2 regions of the Desulfobacter postgatei 2ac9 genome follow, and region 1 is predicted to be linked to the other one. Evidence: riboswitches for the same ligand, from Rfam matches in the RefSeq annotation. Region 1 holds a riboswitch; the other holds the start of a gene.
What was found. A riboswitch is a leader RNA that binds a small molecule or an ion and turns the genes downstream of it on or off. The one in region 1 is predicted to bind thiamine pyrophosphate.
Positions count from the first base shown of each region.

Region 2: another riboswitch for thiamine pyrophosphate. It lies ahead of thiC (phosphomethylpyrimidine synthase ThiC); the one in region 1 lies ahead of thiS (sulfur carrier protein ThiS).

Region 1 is NZ_CM001488.1:3,962,073-3,968,488, forward strand. It holds gene DESPODRAFT_RS18370 (S1 family peptidase) at 1-196, opposite strand, end outside; gene thiF (sulfur carrier protein ThiS adenylyltransferase ThiF) at 354-902, opposite strand; gene thiH (2-iminoacetate synthase ThiH) at 902-2,008, opposite strand; gene DESPODRAFT_RS18385 (thiazole synthase) at 2,029-2,805, opposite strand; gene thiS (sulfur carrier protein ThiS) at 2,808-3,005, opposite strand; TPP riboswitch at 3,097-3,191, opposite strand; gene dapF (diaminopimelate epimerase) at 3,231-4,082, opposite strand; gene DESPODRAFT_RS18400 (ribonuclease D) at 4,115-5,245, opposite strand; gene thrS (threonine--tRNA ligase) at 5,393-6,416, shown strand, end outside.
Region 2 is NZ_CM001488.1:1,237,515-1,243,930, forward strand. It holds gene DESPODRAFT_RS05665 (prepilin-type N-terminal cleavage/methylation domain-containing protein) at 1-77, opposite strand, end outside; gene DESPODRAFT_RS05670 (prepilin-type N-terminal cleavage/methylation domain-containing protein) at 82-804, opposite strand; gene DESPODRAFT_RS21435 (GspH/FimT family pseudopilin) at 795-1,355, opposite strand; TPP riboswitch at 1,800-1,911, shown strand; gene thiC (phosphomethylpyrimidine synthase ThiC) at 1,999-3,288, shown strand; gene DESPODRAFT_RS05685 (hypothetical protein) at 3,446-3,946, shown strand; gene coaBC (bifunctional phosphopantothenoylcysteine decarboxylase/phosphopantothenate--cysteine ligase CoaBC) at 3,946-5,145, shown strand; gene DESPODRAFT_RS05695 (uracil-DNA glycosylase family protein) at 5,150-5,746, shown strand; gene DESPODRAFT_RS05700 (tyrosine recombinase XerC) at 5,736-6,416, shown strand, end outside.

The sequences.
Region 1 (6,416 bases):
AGCCGGTACCCAAAAACCGGGTCATGGGGACATCCTTATAATAATAGGTGCCCACGGATACGGTGGAGGCTTTTATTTTTGACACCAGGTCGGCCATGTACGCATCCCGTTCCCGAAACAAAGCATGTTCCTGGGCGGATGCAGGGGAAACAAGAACAACAAGAACAACCGTGATTATGGTAAAATAGACCCTCATGACATTTACTTACCGGTTAATGACCGAGTTGTCCATATTTTAAAACGCCGCCACCAGACACCTATTTTTACCACGAAGCGCACGAAGGACACGAAGGTCAATTATCTGCACAGATTTTATTCTTCGTCTCCTTCGTGATCTTGGTGGTTAACAAAACCTATGAAAATGTATTTTCATGAATTACGCCGGGTTGACAAAGAATGAGTTCACTCATGTGATTGGCCACGGTGGTCACCTTGTGGCTGAAGAGCGGGGCCTGGTCGCAATCGGTGGTAAAGTCGCCCACAATGTAGCAGTTGCCGATTCTGCGCGAACCGATGGCGGCCAAATCGGATCCGGCAATGCCGCAGGCTGAAACCACCCCCTTTTTGTCGGCAAAGGTTTCGATGAGCATTTTTTTATCCACCTGGCGGTCAAAGCCCTCAACGATAAGATCGCAGTCCAAGAACAATTCTGCGCAGTTTTTCGCGTCAATACGCTGAATCAGCGCCTCGATCTCTACCTTGGGGTTAATGCGGCTTAGGTTGATTTTAAGTGCCTCGACTTTGAACAGGCCGATCTGGTCGGAAAAATAAAACTGGCGGTTAAGGTTGCCGGATTCTACCCGGTCGAAATCGACCAGTTTGAGTTGCACAACGCCGCTTCGCACCAGGTTAAGTGCCACGTTGGAGCCGATACCGCCGACCCCTGCAATACCGATTTTCATCAGATGCAGTCCCAGTCTTTGTAAATCGGCTGGTAGCCCTGGGCGAGAATGGCATCGGCCACCTGAGCCACACTGCGGACATCGGTGATTTCAAATTGCGGCGTCTGACCCTCGGGCACCTCGGTATATCCACCGACACCGGTGCTTGACCCGGCAGAGTAACGGGTAACCCCCAGGGGCAGGATATGGTCGCGAAAGGTGGCGTTTTCACGGGTGGAGACGGTCACTCCCGAACGTGGCAGGAAGATGCGCAACGCGGTCATGAACTGAACAAAGGTTTTGTCATCCACCAGGTAGTCGGGTTGAAAATCGCCTTCCGCCTCGTTAAACCGGGGCAGGGAGATGGCGACTTCGGTATCGATATACTTGTTTTCAAGGTAGCGGGCATGTAATCCGGTGAAAAACATGTCCCGGCGCGGCTCGGAAAGACCCAGCAGCGCCCCGAGGTTGACCACCCGCATGCCGGCCATCGCGGCGCGTTCAGGCCCGTTGAGCCGCCATTGGTAATCCATTTTTTTGCCGGCCAGATGAACCCGTTTATAAACATCTTCGTCATAGGTTTCCTGGAACATGGTCATGGAATCGACACCGGCCCCGTAGAGTTGGCGGTAGTCATCAACCTCAAGCGGGTAGACCTCGATCGCCACGGATGCAAAATGTTTCTTGAGCAGTTGAGCCGCATCCACCAGGTATGACATGGGGGTCATGTGCTGAGCCTCACCGGTGAGAAAAAGTACATGCTGCATACCGGTTTTGGCAATGGCCTCGGCCTCAATCTCAATCTCTTCCAGGCTGAGCCTCCGGCGAAGGATGGGGTTTCTGTGATTAAACCCGCAGTAGGCACAGCCGTTGTTACAGTAGTTGGAGATGTACAACGGAATAAACATCTGGATCGTGCGTCCGAAATATTGCACGGTCAGGTGGTGGGCTTTGCGGGCCATGACTTCAAGATGTCCGGCAGCCCTGGGGCTCAGCAGGGTCAAGAAATCCATGGGACCGGGTTTTTCCTTGGCCAGACTGCGGATGACATCCTGATCGCTCACCTGGTCAAAAAAATGGGGAACGTCAAAATCCCGGTATCGCTCAACGATCTCGTAAAATGACATAATCTAATCCTCTTTATACCTCATACCTCGTCAAGGAATCCGGTGAGTGGAGAAGAGGCCCGGGCAAGGGTAGACTCTTCGGCCATTTCAGCCAGGTAGGCAGCCCGTCCGGCCTTGACCGCGAGATCAAAGGCGCGCCCCATAACTTCCGGGTCCCGGGCCGTGGCAATGGCGGTATTCACCAGAACCGCATCCGCACCCATTTCCATTGCAGCCGCTGCCTGGGAAGGCTTGCCGATTCCCGCATCGACAACGATGGGTACGGAGACGTTTTCAATTAACATGGCAATAAGCGGTTTGGTCTCCAGCCCCCGGTTGGTTCCGATGGGTGCGCCCAGAGGCATCACCGCCGCGGCACCCGCGTTTTCCAGCCGTTTGGCCAGGGGCAGGTCCGGCAGGACATAAGGCAGCACCTGGAACCCTTCTTTGGCCAGAATCTCCGTTGCCTTCAAGGTCTCCCAATTGTCCGGCATCAGGTATTTCATATCGGTGATGACTTCAATTTTAATGAAATCACCACAACCGGCTTCCCGGGCAATACGTGCAATGCGTACGGCCTGTTCTGCGCTTCGGACGCCGGATGTATTCGGCAGCAGGGTCACATGTTTGGGGATGTATTCAAGAATATTTTCAGACTGAGCCGTGATGTCCACACGACGCAAAGCGACAGTGATCATCTGTGAACCGCTGGCCGCGAGCATCTTGGGAATTTGCCCATGATTGCCGAATTTCCCGGTACCGGTCAGTAACCGGTTACTGAATTCTTTCCCCCCCAATCGAAGTACATCGTCTTTCATAATCAGCCTCCTCCGACAAAACTGAGCATCTCCAGGCAATCATCTTCCTGAAGTTCAGTTGTCGACCAAAATTCCTGTTTGATGATTTGCCGGTTAAGTTCAATAACCAGCGCCCCTGCATCGAGCTTTTTACAGGCGATCAACTGTGCCAACGTGCATGGCTCTATGCGTTCCTTGTTTCCATTGACAAAAATATTCATAGGCAAAAATCCTAAATAAAAAAAGCCGCTTGCCCTCAAGGGAAGGGCAAGCGGCTATAAAAATGCCTAAATCCGGATTTTTCCGGGTTTACTATTTTCTTGTCCGCTCTTCCCTTCGCCAGTATTATCCGGATCAGGTTCAATGGGTATTATCTCAGACGCTGTGCGCCACCCCAAACGATGAATCAAGCTATATATAGATTAAAAAGCTTTGTCAACCCTGGACTAAATATCAAAAGTTCCCTTAAAAACGGTTTGGGCAGGCCCGGTCTTAAAAATATGGCCGCTGGATTCATTCCATGAAATATCCAGGTCCCCGCCGTCCAGATTAACACGCACCTGACGTCCTGCCCGTCCCGTAAGATGGGCGGCCGTAACGGCAGCACAGGCACCGGTGCCGCAGGCAAGGGTTATTCCGGCCCCGCGTTCCCACACCCGCATTTTTAATTGCCTGTCAGAGACGACTTCAATGAACTCCACATTGGTTTTTTCAGGAAAACGAGGATGATTTTCCACCATGGGACCAATCGTTTCAATATCCACCAGTGACAAGTCATTCACAAAGATCACGGCATGTGGATTCCCCATGGAAACACAGGATACCAACATTGTGCCCTGGGCTGTCTCTATGGGTACCCCGAGGGCCATATCCCTGTCATGGACAAAAGGAATCTGCTGAGGCACAAGCCTTGGCACCCCCATATCCACGCATACGGAGACCACCTGTCCGCTTTGCTTTTTTTCAATCCGGGGCACCACGGTTCCGGCCAGGGTCTGAACCTTTATTTCATCTTTTACAAGAATATTGTTTTCGTACAGATACTTGGCAAAACAGCGCATGCCGTTGCCGCACATTTCAGGTTCGGACCCGTCTGAATTGATGATTATAAACCGAATATCATGGGTATCAGAATGCCGGGCCAGGATAATGCCGTCGGCACCGATGCCGAACCGCCGGTGGCACAGGCGCACAGCCAGATCCGAATAGTCAATATATCCTGCAATGGTCTTGTCCCGGTCATCCAGCATGATAAAATCATTGCCGATACCGTGCATTTTCCAGAAATCTATACGCATTGTTTATCCTTATCTATTTTTCTCTTTTTCACTCACTGAACCCGGGACAGGGTCTCAAGAATATGCTCACCAAGCGCCTCAACCTGCCAGTTTCGCATGCCCGGAATCAGCAACAAATCTTCCAGGCTTGCCGGCTTGCCCGCAGCCACAGCGCAAATCATATTGTTGTTGATCAAAAATCCCGGTTCCATGGCCAAAGTCTGGGACGCTGTTTCACGCATTTTTTTCAATGCATCAATACGGGCAAGGATCTGGGAGGTTTTCCTGGGCATCCGGGTTTTGGGATAGGACGGCAGTTCCCGGTGAGGTAAGGCAAGAGCGGTTTCAATGGCCTTGACGCATAACTGCCCGTACATGCCGCTCTGTTTAGGGCTAAGGGCCCGATGTTTCAATATCGACTCGACACTGGTCGGCCTGTGCTGAACCATGGTCAGAATGGACTGGTTGGACATAATTTTAAAGGGAGGCAGATCCTTTTTCTCGGCCTCGGAAAGTCGGACTTCCAGCAAATGCTCCAGCACGGCAAGGCTGCGGTTGTCAAGTTTTCCGGCTCCCTTGAACCGTCTGAACAAGGGTCTTGAATGATTGCTCTCGTATTTGACCCTGGCCTGCAACTCAAACTCCTCTTCAGCCCAGGCCAGACGCCCGATCTTTTCAAGACGTTCTTTTAAAAGGTCATGCAGGTCCACAAGCGTTGCCACATCCCCCACACTGTAGGCAATCATCTCCTCTTTCAAGGGCCGTTTTGACCAGTCCACCTTCTGGTATTTTTTATCCACATCAATATCAAAAAAAGATTTCAAAAGTGCGCCCAATCCCCGTTCCTTAATATTTAAGAAACGGCAGGCAATCTCGGTGTCAAACAGGTTTTCAATTTCAACGGACAACTCCCGGTCAAGGCTTCTGACATCAAAGTCTGATCCATGAAACACCTTGATAATCTCCGGGTTTTCAAGAATTCGGGAAAAGGGTAAAAAATCATTGATCAGAAAAGGATCCAGCAGCCAGGCCTGGTTTGGGCCTGCAATCTGGATCAGGCATATCTTTTCTGAAAAACAGTGCATGGAATCGGCTTCCAGATCCACACCGATTATTTCACAGGGTTCAAGTTTCAGGCATACTTGTGCCAGGTCTTTGTCCGTTGTTATAAACTGATAAACCACCTTAGTTTTCCCTTGATTGTTTAAAACACTTCTTTTAAAATTCTTTTTTTTAATTAACGGCTTTTTCTTACAATGCCTGATCATACGCTGCCTTTGGAAATAGGGCAAGATCGGGGCATGATATATAAAACAGGAAGTAAAAAAAAAATGATTCAAATAACTTTCCCGGATAATGCAGTAAAAGAATTTAACGAACCGCCCACAGGCATGGATGTGGCAAAAAGCATTTCCGAAGGATTTGCCCGCAACTGCGTGGCTATGGCAATAGAGGGCAAAGCCCTTGATTTAGGCACGGTCATTGAAGAGGACAGTGCAGTGAGCTTTATCACCGCCAACGACGACCAGGGGCTGGATATCCTACGACACTCCTCAGCCCATGTCATGGCCGAAGCCGTACTCAACCTCTACCCGGACGCCAAACTGACCATCGGTCCTGTGGTTGAAGATGGATTTTATTATGATATTGACATGGATCCGGTAAGCGAAACTGACCTTGAAAACATTGAAGCGGAGATGAAAAAAATCATCCAGGCCAAGGCAGGTTTTGAACGGCAGGTGGTCACACGGCAGCAGGCGCTTGAGCTGTTTGCCGACAATCCGTTTAAGGTGGAACTGATTAACGAGTTGCCCGAAGGCGAAGAGATCTCTTTGTACCAAAACGGCAAATTCATTGACCTGTGCCGCGGCCCCCATATCCCCAACACCGGCATGATCAAGGGGGTCAAACTCTTAAAAACCTCCGGTGCCTACTGGCGGGCGGATCAGTCCCGGGAACAGCTCCAGCGGCTGTACGGCATCTCCTTTTTTGACAAAAAGAAACTCAACGCCTATCTCACCATGATTGAGGAAGCCAAGAAACGGGACCACAGGAAACTTGGCACCCGCCTGGATCTGTACTCTTTCCATGACGAAGCACCGGGTATGCCCTTTTTCCATGCCAAAGGCATTGCCATGTGGAATGCGCTTTTGGAATACTGGCGCATGGAGCATAAAAAAGACGGGTATGTGGAGACCAAAACCCCGGTGATGATGACCCGAAAACTTTGGGAGCAAAGCGGTCACTGGGAAAACTACCGGGAAAACATGTACACATCCACCATTGATGACGAGGAATACGCCATCAAACCCATGAACTGTCCCGGCGGCATGATCCTTTACAAAACAACATCCC
Region 2 (6,416 bases), 1.3 Mb from region 1:
ATCCCAACCGCCAGTACAAACATTGCTATGAGAGATTCTATCAGCGTAAAACCTTGATTATTTCTCAAAAATGTCATGTTTTTATATTCCTAAATTGCGGCATTTTATTGTGGTTGTGAGCAGCCGGCGGCGAAAGTTGTCATTGTATGGTCCCCAGTTTTGGCCTGAAGGGGTGGTATATGTCATGGAATTTATAAATTTAGGATCTGAACGTTCAGCTATTGCAAGTATCGTAATTTGAACAGAACGAATAGCACTTAGATCTACCGGTGGTGCCAGGGCGAGATTGATTCCTGCAGAATCAAGGTATAAAAATTCAACTGCCTGGATATTTTCGGCAATGTCCTGAAATCCGCCTGCTCCGCCGGTCTGAATGCCAATATCCACAGGATCTGGTACTCCGTCCCCGTCACTGTCTGTATCTGGAATACCGTCCCCGTTCGCATCGAAAGTGCGAGACAGGCCGAGGTCAATGGTCTCCTTTGAATCATTTACATTATCTTCATCTGCACTGTCGCCGTCCTCGTCTTTATCTGTTTCAAACTGGATTCTTCCTGGCATTGCCGAAGTGACGGAAAAATTTCCACTGTCCTCAGGGTCATAGCCTGCCATTTGGATTTCTTCTATAATTAAGTAAAGCGCTGCACGAAGATTCTGCTGCATTTCAGCCACCTGGTCCTGGGTCTGGTAGGCTTTTTGCTGGGAAGAGTAGGTGGCATAGGTCGCCGCTGTGATCATTGCACCGATGACCAGGGCCATCATCATTTCGATTAGGGTAAATCCCTTCTGGTTGTTTACTGCCATTTTGCTGTTCCATACCATTTTGAGAGTCTGACAAGACCGCTGGACCGTGTGCCTACGGCATAGGCAGTGCCGTTGTTCGGATTGGCCAGATAGACATATCCGGCCGTGCCAATACCCCTTGAGTTAACAACGAGAACATTTGATGCATACGTGATGAAGTCACCAAAGGCTGCGTCCCCGGTTTCGGTTTCGGTTGCATTGCCATTGCCAAACTGAACTTTGTTTTTATATGAAGACAGCAATACTCTTGATTCAAGGTTATTTCCACTCCCCCAGTCGCTGCGAATTTCATAACGGCTGTTTGCCGTATCAAAAACAATGGCCGTATCGGCATTCTGCCTAACCGCAATCATGCGGGCCTCCTGCATGGCGGAATACAAGTCCCTTGCGGCAGATTTGACGCTTAAATTGTCAAACCAGAGCATCAGGTTCGGAACACCTATTGACGCGGCAATTCCAATAATTGCAATGACAATCATCATTTCAATCAGTGTAAATCCCCCATTGTGTTGTTGTCTGGGCATCATTTTCAGTAAAAATTTTTTAATCATGTTATTTTTTTTAATTTGTTGTTTATATATATTATCCGGGCAGGTTTTCAACCATCAGGCTATAATCGGGGAAAGCCCTCATTTGAGACCGGATTTTATAAATATGCTGAATGTTAAAGCAAAAATCATTCCATTCAGTCTCATCGTCAACGAAATATTGAACAAATTAGCATGGTTTTTTCACCATACCTTAATACGCTTATTTCGGGTATGTTAAGCCCATGTATATGTATCTAAAATTTGTCTTTTTTTTAAGAGATATTTAATTTTCCGGATGGTAGCCAGGCAAAATGTATAGAAGTTGCCTGACGTCATGGTTAAATTTCACCAAAATCATGAAATAAAATTAATACTACAGGCATCATTGGTTTTCAATCATTGTTTTAACCGTGTAGAAAACCTAATCCATTGACAGAACCTTCCGAATCAAGTATGTGACATTCCAGTTAATCACGGGGGTGCTTTCGTAAAAGCTGAGAGAAGTTGGCTCAAGACTTCAACCCTTGGAACCTGATCCGGTTCGTACCGGCGTAGGAAATGTGGTTGAAGCTTTGGCATAGAGCTTGTCTGTCATTTCCCGGCCCTTCCGTTTCAGTTTCCCCCCTATATTTATAGATAGAAATATAAAACAGGAGATGTACATATGTCACAGTCATATACGACTCAGATGGATGCAGCCCGAAAAGGCATTCTCACCCCTCAGATGGAACAGGTTCTCGCCAATGAATCCATTTCAAAAGAGGAGCTCATGGATGGCCTTGCCCAGGGTCGAATTGCCATCCCTGCCAATAAACATCATTTAAACCTGAAAGCGGCAGGTGTGGGAAAAGGACTTAAAACCAAAATTAACGTCAATTTAGGCGTATCCAAAGATGTCTGCTGTTTTGATTCGGAAATACGGAAAGCGCAGTTGGCCATAGAATACCAGGCAGATGCCGTCATGGACCTGAGCGTATCCGGCGACACTGAAACATTTCGAAAGCGTCTGGTGGAACAAATCCCTGTGATGATCGGTACGGTCCCCATTTATGACACCTTAACCCGTACCGGAAAACCCACAGAGGAGATAACCCTGGAAGAGTGGTTTGAAACCGTTGAGATCCATGCTGCCAACGGGATTGATTTTATTACCATTCATGCCGGACTTAACCAAAAATGTGCCCGAAGCATAAAAACCAATCCCCGGTTATGCGGCATTGTCAGCCGGGGAGGGTCCATCCTGTTCGAATGGATGGAAAAAACCGGCAACGAAAATCCTTTTTATGAACACTTTGACCGGTTACTGGATATTTGCCAGGCCCATGATGTCTGCATCAGCCTGGGGGACGGACTAAGACCGGGTGCCATAAAGGATTCAACAGACGCCCCCCAGATCGAGGAACTGATCACCCTGGGAGAACTGACCAAGCAGGCCTGGAAAAAAAATGTGCAGGTCATGATTGAAGGCCCAGGTCACGTGCCGCTGCATGAGATAGAAATGAACATGCAACTTCAGAAAAAGCTTTGCCACAACGCCCCGTTTTATGTGCTTGGCCCCCTGGTTACCGATATTGCCCCCGGCTACGATCATATCACCTCAGCCATCGGCGGAGCCCTGGCCGCTATGCATGGTGCCGACTTTTTATGTTATGTCACCCCGGCCGAACATCTGCGACTGCCAACCGCAGACGATGTTAAAGAAGGTATTATGGCATCGCGGATCGCCGCCCATGCCGGAGATCTGGCCAAGGGGCTTAAAGGGGCCGAGATTATTGACCATAAAATGAGCAAAGCCCGGGGTGAGCTGGACTGGGAGGGTCAGTTCGACTGTGCCCTGGATCCGGAAAAGGCAAGGAGTTTCCGAAAATCTTCGCAACCCGAGGAACAAGAGGTCTGTACCATGTGTGGTGATTTTTGCGCGGTTAAACGTACGGCGAATCTGCTTAAGCATTGAGTGTTTACCACGAAGAACACGAAGTTCACGAAGAGATTCGCGTCCTAAACTTCGTGTTCTTCATGAACTTTGTGGTTTTAATCATTGAATTGACATTTAAGGAGATTCGTTTTAGAAGAAATAGCATTTGCGCTAACGAATAACCTGGAGAAAATTAATGCAAATTCGTCATTGTCCGGCATCAGCTTTTTTAGTTTCTTTGGTCTTTACAGCCCTTATTTTTGTTTCAGGGTGCGGGGTTTCTAAGGGGGCATCTCCTTCGGATCAGGTCACGCCCCCCCAGTCGGGGATAGCGAAGCAACCCCTTGCTGTTTACCATGATTTTGAGGATGTGCTGGTGCCCGAGGAGTTGACAATTATTAGAAACCGCACGGTTGTGGTGTCAACGCCCGGATTCAGATCCGGACTTCTTACCCTTAAAGGGCGGGTGGAGCCAAACTCCCTTTATAGTTTTTTTTCCATGAGCATGGAAAAGGACAACTGGGCGGTCCTTTCCAGGATTAAAGCCCCGGAAACCACTATCATGGTATTTCAAAAGGCCACCCGGTGTGCTGTGATTACAATTCGTGAAGAGCAGATTTATACCTATGTTGAAATCGGTATAGCCCCAATTTTCCGCGGCGTATCGGAAAATCCCACAAGCGATGGGACCTATTGATGACATTGAATGGTAAACACATTTTTTTAGGGGTGACCGGCGGTATTGCCGCGTATAAATGCGTTGAACTGCTTAGGCTTTTCAAAAAGGCCGGGGCCGATGTGGTCGTGGCGATGACCCGGGCTGCCACCCGGTTTGTGGGGCCTGCCACCTTTGAGGTGCTCTCGGAAAATCCGGTGCTGCTGGATTTGTGGGAAGGGCCCGGTTCCGGCGTTGCCCACATTGAAGTGGGGTCAAGGTCCGATCTTGCGGTCATCGCGCCCGCCACAGCCAATTGCATCGGCAAGCTGGCCCACGGCATTGCCGACGATGCGTTGACCACCACCATGCTGGCCATGACCTGCCCTGTTTTGATCTGCCCGTCCATGAACACGGATATGTATCAGAACATAAGGGTGCAGAAAAACCTGGATCTGCTCGAAGAAACAGGCATTCATATCCTGGACCCGGATTCAGGCGTGCTTGCCTGTAGAACCTCCGGTGCCGGGCGTCTGCCTGAACCCTGGTTTATTTTTGACCGGGCTTGTGCGCTTTTTTACAAAAAGGACCTGAAAGCAAAGACCGTCCTGGTTTCTGCAGGCCCCACGGTTGAGCCCATTGATCCGGTACGTTTTATAAGCAACCACTCCTCGGGTAAAATGGGGTATGCCATTGCCGGGGCTGCGGAAAAAAGAGGGGCCAATGTTATCCTTGTGTCCGGCCCTGTCAGCCTTGATCCCCCTGTTGGTGTGACACGCGTATCCGTGGGCTCTTGCGATCAGATGTATGATGCCATGCTTGAATCTTTGGACCAGGCCGATATCATTATTAAAGTGGCGGCTGTGGGTGATTTCAAACCGGTGTCCGTCCAGGCCCATAAAATCAAGAAAAGCGGAACTCAAGGGGCTGTCACCCTTGAATTGACCCAGAATAAGGATATTTTAAAGGCCATTGGGCTCAAAAAAAGAAAAAATCAGTACCTGGTCGGGTTTGCTGCAGAAACCCGTGACCTTGAAACCTATGCGGTGGGCAAGATGGAGAAAAAGCAACTGGATATGATTGTTGCCAATATTGTGGGTAAAAGCGGTTCCGGCTTTAAGGCAGACACCAATAAAGTCAAACTGTTCACCCGGGACGGACAAGTCACGGATCTGCCTTTGATGACAAAGGAGAAGGTCGCCCACGCCATTTTGGACGCTGTTGTCCAGGCGGTCGTTTGAAACCATGGATATTTTTGACGGGAATGCAGCTCAGGATTCAGACTGCGGCCATGGGGTTGTCCAGGCCCTAAATGCGTTAAATCGGTTTCTAAAGTTTCAAAAAAGTTTAGGAAATCACTCCATAGTCCTGGGCAGGGACGCTTTTCATATCCTTGAAACATGGGGTACCCCGTCATGGCCGCCGCCGCCTTTTGATGCCCAGGGCCCTGAGGATGCGCGCATTGTTCTCGTGGACAGTGAAGGAACCTTTTTTAAGGGCGAGCCCGGCGGCCTTTTGATAAAGATGCTTGCCGCCATGCATCTCACACCTTCAGATGTGTATATCTGCAATGCTGCGGACAACGCGTTGCTTTCCCGCCACATACTGACGCATAAGCCTTTGGCCGTGGTGGCATTCGGAGAAAAGGCCTGCCGGATGATGAAGGAGACGGATGATCCCCTGGCAGAAATCCGGGGAAATTTTTTTCAATGCCACGGGGTGCCGGTCATGGTCACCCACCACCCTTCGGTGCTTGTGAAAAACGCTGCCCTGAAACGCCAGGCCTGGGACGATCTTAAACAGGTCATGGCCTGTACAGGATTGGACCGCCATGATTCTTAATGACTATGTGAATATTCTGGAAGCTGAAAAAGGGTATTCCGCCCATACGCTTCGGGCCTATTTTACGGATATAAAAAGCTTTATCCTTTTTTATCTGGATACCTGTAACTGCAATGATGAAAACTGGGAACAGGCCTTTGAAAAAAGGGTCCAACAGGTAGACAAGATGATTGTGCGCAGATATCTTGCCGCCCAGACAGCCTTGAAAAAAAGTAAAAAAACCCTTTCAAGGCGTCTGTCCGCCTTAAAATCTTTTTTTGATTACCTGGTCAGGGCCGGGTTGATCGGGTTAAATCCTGCCGACACCATCCCCTTCCCAAAACTTGAGAAAACCCTTCCCAAGGCCATGGGGATTGATGATATTTTCAGGCTGTTGGACACCATGAAACGTGATACCTGGATGGAGCGACGTAATCTTGCCATGTTTGAAACGTTTTATTCCACGGGTATGCGAATCGGCGAGCTTCACATGCTCAATATTCAGGATATTGATTTTCATGCCGGACTGATTCGGGTTTTGGGCAAGGGAAACAAGGCACGCATCATGCCCGTGGGCAGGCGGGCTCTTGATGCCGTTCAAACCTACCGGGCTCATTTCAAGGAAAATTTCCCAGCGGTATTCTTAAACAAAGACTTTCGAAGGCTTGGCAGACGCTCCATACGGCGCATT